DNA from 2 places in the Streptomyces sp. NBC_01520 genome. Region 2 is predicted to be linked to the other one. Evidence: predicted binding sites of a transcription regulator. Region 2 holds the regulator's gene; the other holds the start of a gene.

Region 1 (3,408 bases), 1.6 Mb from region 2:
CGTCGTCATGGTGATGCCGGCACTCGGACCGTCCTTGGGCACGGCGCCCGCCGGGAAGTGGATGTGCGCGCCACGGTCCTTCAGGTCCGCGACCGGCAGCTCAAGCTCCGCCCCGTGCGACCGCAGAAAGCTCAGCGCGATCTGGGCGGACTCCTTCATCACGTCGCCGAGCTGACCGGTGAGGGTCAGCCCGGACGCCCCGGTCTCCGGGTCGGCCAGCGACGCCTCGACGAACAGCACGTCGCCGCCCGCCCCGGTCACCGCGAGGCCGGTCGCCACGCCCGGCACCGCCGTACGGCGCTCGGCCGGGTCCTGGGCGGACTCGGGGACGTGGTGGGGGCGTCCGACGAGCTCCCGCAGGTCCTCGTCGGTCACCGTGAACGGGAGCTCACGGTCGCCCAGTTCGTGCTGGGCCGCGACCTTGCGGAGCAGCCGGGCCACGGCCCGCTCCAGGTTCCGTACGCCGGCCTCCCTCGTGTACTCGCCGGCCAGCCTGCGCAGCGCCGACTCGTCGAGGTCCACCTCGTCCTTCTCCAGACCGGCCCGCTCCAGCTGGCGCGGGAGCAGGTGGTCGCGGGCGATGACGACCTTCTCGTCCTCGGTGTAGCCGTCCAGCCTGACCAGCTCCATGCGGTCGAGCAGGGCCTCCGGGATGGCTTCGAGCACGTTGGCCGTGGCCAGGAACACCACGTCGCTGAGGTCGAGTTCGACCTCCAGGTAGTGGTCACGGAAGGTGTGGTTCTGCGCCGGGTCGAGGACTTCGAGCAGAGCGGCGGCCGGGTCACCCCGGAAGTCCGAGCCGACCTTGTCGATCTCGTCGAGCAGGACGACCGGGTTCATCGAACCGGCCTCCCTGATCGCGCGGACGATACGTCCGGGGAGCGCCCCGACGTACGTGCGCCGGTGGCCGCGGATCTCCGCCTCGTCCCGGACCCCGCCGAGCGCGACTCGGACGAACTTGCGGCCCATGGCGTGCGCGACGGACTCGCCGAGCGAGGTCTTGCCCACGCCGGGCGGTCCGACCAGGGCCAGCACGGCACCGCCGCGCCGGCCTCCGACCACGCCCAGTCCGCGGTCCGCACGCCGCTTGCGCACCGCCAGGTACTCGGTGATGCGCTCCTTCACGTCCCGCAGGCCGGCGTGTTCGGCGTCGAGGATCTCCCGCGCGCCCTTGATGTCGTACGCGTCCTCGGTCCGCTCGTTCCACGGGAGTTCGAGGACGGTGTCCAGCCAGGTGCGGATCCAGGAGCCCTCGGGGCTCTGGTCGGAGGAGCGCTCCAGCTTGTCGGCCTCCTTGAGCGCGGCCTCACGGACGTTCTCGGGAAGGTCGGCGGCCTCGACGCGCGCCCGGTAGTCGTCGGACTCGTCGCCGGAACCGGATTCGCCGTTGAGCTCGGAGAGCTCCTTGCGTACGGCGTCGAGCTGGCGCCGCAGCAGGAATTCGCGCTGCTGCTTGTCGACGCCCTCCTGGACGTCCTTGGCGATGGACTCGGCGACGTCCTGCTCGGCGAGGTGCTCGCCGAGCCACTGGACGGCGAGCTTCAGGCGGGCGACCGCGTCCGCGGTCTCCAGGAGCTGCACCTTCTGCGCGGTGGTGAGGAAGGGCGAGTAGCCGGAGTTGTCGGCGAGCGCCGAGATGTCCTCGATCTGCTGCACGCGGTCGACGACCTGCCAGGCGCCGCGCTTTTTCAGCCAGCTGGTGGCGAGTGCCTTGTACTCCTTGGCGAGCTCGGCGGCGGAGCCGGGCAGGGGGTCGGGCAGGGACACGTCGATCCTGGTGCCCTCGACCCACAGGGCGTTCCCCGGGCCGCTCGTCCCGGCACCGATCCGCACCCGGTCACGGGCCCGGATGAGGGCACCCGGGTCGCCGTCCGAGAGCCGGCCGACCTGCTCGACGGTGCCCAGGACGCCGGTCCCGGTGTAGTTCCCGTCGATACGAGGCACGAGCAGCACCTCGGGCTTGCCGCCGCCCGGGCGCGCCACGGCCTGCGCGGCCTCGACTGCGGCGCGCACCTCGGCGTCCGACAGGTCGAGCGGCACCACCATTCCGGGCAGCACGACCTCGTCGTCGAGCGGCAGCACAGGCAGGTCGACCGGCGTGAACGCCTGGGACGCAGTGGACTCAGCAGTCATGATCTCCCCTTCGGCAAGCAAGTTGAGTTATACGGACTCAATGCTCCTGAGCCGCCGAATGTTCCCATGCCGCGTTCGCTCTGAGCGATCACGCGTGGCGAGCGGCTGTCCCTACGGCAGCACCCCGCAGGGCAGCGCCATTCCCGGAGGCGCCATCCGGTTACGCCGCACGCCCCGCCGGACCCTCACCCGCCCGCGTCGCCCGCCTGCCGTGCCCGCCGCCGCACCCGCTCGCACCCGCTCGCACCCGCTCGCACTCGTCGCACTCGTCGCGCTCATCACGCCCGTCGCGCCGGGGAGTGACCCTGAGGGAATTCGCTGGTCCCGGCGGGCCGGGTCCGGGGAGGATGGGCCGGATCAGGACCGCCGCCGACCGGAGACCGGAGACCTCGCCATGCCCACCACGGACACCCACCGCCCCGTGACCCTCGACCGGCGCGAAGGCCCCTTCGGCGAGGTCGTCCTGCGGGAACGCGGCGACGACTTCGAGATCATCGCCAACGGCTGCTTCCTGATGGACACCTCCGACGGCCGTTCCGAGCGGCTGCTGATCGACGCGGCACTCGCCGCCCTGCCGCCCGGCCGGCCCGGCCCGACCCTGCTCATCGGCGGGCTCGGCGTCGGATTCTCGCTCGTCCGCGCGGCCGAGGGGCGGCGCTGGGGCGGCATCGCCGTCGTCGAGCGGGAACAGGCCATCGTGGACTGGCACCTGGAGGGCCCGCTCGGCCGGATCTCCGCCGCGGCCCTCGCCGATCCGCGGACCGAGATCCTCCGTACGGACCTCGTCGAGCACCTGAGAACGACCACGGAGCGTTACGACGCACTGTGCCTGGACATCGACAACGGGCCCGGCTGGACCGTCACCGAGGACAACGGAAGCCTCTACTCACCCACCGGTCTGGCGGCCTGCCACGCGCGTCTGACCCCCGGCGGAGTCCTCGCCGTGTGGTCCGCGCAGCCCTCCGCGGCCTTCGACGAAGCGCTGCGGAATGCCGGATTCCAAGCAGTACGGACCGAAGAAGTAGCGGTTGCCCGAGGTGTTCCCGACGTGGTCCATCTCGCACTCCGGGGCCACTGAACCCCCACCCGGTATGCGCACCCCGGCGGACCGCGGGCCAAGTGGCACAAGGCCGACGATCCGCCGCTTGCGAGGGGGTAACAGTTCGCGCCGGACAACACCCTGCGTAGCCGGGAGCCGTCCTCTGCCTTTACGCTGCTGAGCGGCACAAGGGATCACCGACGACATCCACAAGCGATAACCGTGCCTCCGGGGGA
Region 2 (3,408 bases):
CGTCTGGGCAAATCGCTCGAACGCGGCCTGTCCGTGGTGCACCGGGGCGTGAGCATCCGCACCCTGTACCAGCACACCGTGCGCCACAGCCCCAGCACGCTCGCATATGCCGAACGCATCGCGAGCAATCATGTGGAGATCAGGACGCTCGAAGAACTCATCGAGCGGCTTATCATCTTCGACCGCACGGTCGCATTCATACCCGCCCAGGATGACCGCCAAGTCGCCCTGGAACTCCGCCATCCGGGCCTGGTCGAGTATCTCGCCAAGGTATTCGAGCAGCTCTGGACACGTGCCGAGCCGCTTCTGGAAGAAGTGAAGTACACACCGACGCCCCTGGGTATCAGCGGCGTTCAGCGCTCCATTGCACAACTCCTCGTGGACGGCCATGTCGACGACTCCATCGCCCGGCGCCTCGGTATGAATGTCCGGACCTGCCGAGCCCATGTGGCGAAGATCGCGACAGCCCTGGGAAGCAACAGCCGCGCCCAACTCGGCTATCTGATCGCCCGGTCGGGAATCCTGGACCAGGACACCTGACCCCCCTCGGGTGAGGCCGCTCGACCGGTACGACCAGCCTCCCCCCGCGGCTGGCTTTCCGCCACCGTCATCTTGTTGCGGTGCGGAAAGCGGGGGGTCCACAAATCGTCACCGATGAGGCAGAGCGGTCTCATTCGCACGGGAACCGAGAGCTCTGCGAACCGGCCGTACGCCTCTACGAGGAGGCGCTGCGTGCGGGACGTATCCCTCGAACCCGGCTGCCCGCCGCCCCGTGCCTGCTCGGCATGGCCCTCGTCCGTCCGACCCGGCGGACGACACCTGTGTGCGCCCCGTCCCGCCGTCGGCCGCGCCGGCCCATCTGCTGCAGCCCATCACCCGCGAGATGGACGAGCGGATACGGCTGACCGCCGCGCTCGCCGGAGCCCTGGCGCCCCTGGCGACGGTCGCCGGCGAGGACCCCGATCTCGCCATCACCGTGCTGGAGGGACGGCCGCTGATCATCTCGGCCCTCCGGGAGGCGTCCGCGTGGGCCGGGGACGAGGTGCTGACCGTGCAGCCGGGCGGCAACCGCCTGGAGCACCACATGCAGCAGGCCCTGCACAACGGCCGTACCGCGATCGCCGGAGGCGCCCGGCTCCGGCACCTGTACCAGCACCCCGCGCGCCACAGCCCGCGGCTCAGGGACTACCGGGGACAGATGCCCAGCGGCCGGCTCCAGGTGAGGACCATCGAGCAGACCGTCGACCGCCTCATCATCTTCGACCGCACGGTGGCGTACGTACCCGCCGCACCCGGTGACGAGGTCGCCCTGGAGGTCCGGCACCCGGCGCTCGTCCGCTACCTCACCCGGGTCCACGAGGTCCGCTGGGCCCAGGCCACGCCCAACAGCGAGCACCTGCCCTCCGCCACCCCCGGAGCCCTTGTCACGACCGTCCAGCAGACCATCGCCCGGCTCCTGGCCGAGGGCCACGTCGACGACGTGGTCGCCCGTGAACTCGGGATCGGCGTCCGCACCTGCCGCTCGCACATCTCCAAGCTGATGCAGACCCTCGACGCGCACAGCCGCACCCGGCTGGGGGCGCTCATCGTCCGGTCGGGCATCGCGGAACCGGACGGCGCACCGCGCCGCCGGGCGGTCACCCGGGCCTGGAGGCCTGACGAACGGCCCTCGGGACCGGGGCGCCGACGTCCCGCGCACCTGCCTGGACACGGCAGAAGGCAGGACCCCCGCGAACGGTGATCCTGCCCTCCGGAAGCGCTCTGCCCGCCGGGCGCTCAGTCCGTCGGCCTCTTGGGCCGCCACACGACCAGGGCACTGGTCTGCTGCACGTCCTGGTACGGCACCAGGTCCCGCCGGTAGGAGGCGTGCACCTGGGCTTCGCGCTGCTGCATGGCCACGGCCGCGCCGTCCACCGCCGCCGAGAGCTCGGCGACACGCTGCTGGAGCGCGGCGACCTGGTTCTCCAGCTCGATGATGCGCTTGATGCCCGCCAGGTTGATGCCCTCGTCCTGCGACAACTGCTGCACCGTGCGGAGCAGTTCGATGTCGCGGGCCGAATAGCGCCTGCCACGCCCGGCCGTGCGGTCGGGCGAGACCAGACCGAGGCGGTCGTACTGGCGCAGCGTCTGCGGGTGCAGGCCCGAGAGCTGGGCCGCGATGGAGATCACGTACACCGGTGATTCATCCGTCAGCTGGTACGGATTGCGTCGACGGCCGTCCATCTCAAGCTCCCTTCGCAGCCTGGAACAGCTCCGCCCGCGGGTCCTCCCCCGCGGTCGCCTTCCGGTAGGCCTCCAGCGCTTCCTGGGCGTCCGCGCCGAGTTCCTTGGGCACGGCGACCTCGACGGTCACGAGGAGGTCGCCCCGGGTGCCGTCCTTGCGTACGGCGCCCTTTCCGCGAGCCCGCATCGTACGCCCGTTCGGCGTGCCTGCCGGGAGTTTCAGGGTGACCGGAGGTCCGCCGAGCGTGGGGACCTTCACCTCGCCGCCGAGCGCCGCCTCCGTGAAGGTGACGGGCACGGTGACCGTGAGGTTGTCGCCCTTGCGGCCGAACACCGGGTGGGCGTCGACGTGGACGACGACGTACAGGTCGCCGGCCGGACCGCCGCGCTCGCCCGGGCTGCCCTTGCCGCGCAGCCGGATCCGCTGGCCGTCCAGCACCCCGGCGGGGATCCGGACCTGCATCGTGCGGGCCGACTTCGCCCGGCCGCTGCCCTTGCAGACCTCGCAGGGGTCCTGGGCGATCAGGCCCCGGCCCTTGCAGTCCACGCACGGGTCGGTGAGCGAGAATCCGCCGCCGCTGCCGCGCGACACCTGACCGGTGCCGACGCAGGTCGGGCAGACCCTCGGGGTGCCGTTCCTGTCGCCGGTGCCCGAACAGGCCTTGCATGGCGCCTGGCTGGACATCCGCAGCGGGACGGTGGCGCCGTCGACCGCCTCGGTGAAGCTGAGCGTGACCTCGGACTCGATGTCCTGTCCGCGGCGCGGCTGGACACGGGTGCCCGCACCGCCCCGGTTGAACAGTCCTCCGAAGACGTCGCCCAGGCCGCCGCCACCGGCGCCGAAGCCACCGGCTCCGCCGCCCTGGCCGCCACCCGGGGCGCCTCCGAAGAGGTCGCCCAGGTCGAAGTTGAAGTTGCCGCCCGCGCCGCCGGGACCCGCCCGGAAGCCTCCGTTGCCGAAGAGGGCGCGCGCCTCGTCGTACTCCTTGCGCTTCTTGGGGTCGCCGAGGATGTCGTTCGCCTCGGAGATCTCCTTGAAGCGCTCCTCCGCCTTCGCGTCACCCTTGTTGGCGTCCGGGTGGAACTCGCGTGCGAGCTTCCGGTACGCCTTCTTGACCTCGGCGTCGGTGGCGTCCTTGGGGACGCCGAGGACCTTGTAGTAGTCCTTCTCGACGAAGTCCTTCG

What was found. The regulator HspR, encoded in region 2, represses chaperone genes until heat shock. The targets are predictions, from matches to a motif close to TTGAGNNNNNNNNNCTCAA.
Region 1: lon (endopeptidase La) is a predicted target of HspR. The motif match lies at 2,156-2,174, and genes of this name have one in related genera.

Annotation. Positions count from the first base shown of each region.
Region 1 covers NZ_CP109404.1:5,420,205-5,423,612, reverse strand. Annotated here, with positions in the region: gene lon (endopeptidase La) at 1-2,133, opposite strand, end outside; gene OG524_RS24825 (spermidine synthase) at 2,528-3,211, shown strand.
Region 2 covers NZ_CP109404.1:3,832,075-3,835,482, forward strand. Annotated here, with positions in the region: gene OG524_RS17190 (helix-turn-helix transcriptional regulator) at 1-540, shown strand, start outside; partial or broken gene OG524_RS17195 (LuxR C-terminal-related transcriptional regulator) at 645-1,741, shown strand; gene OG524_RS17200 (heat shock protein transcriptional repressor HspR) at 1,777-2,223, opposite strand; gene dnaJ (molecular chaperone DnaJ) at 2,225-3,408, opposite strand, start outside.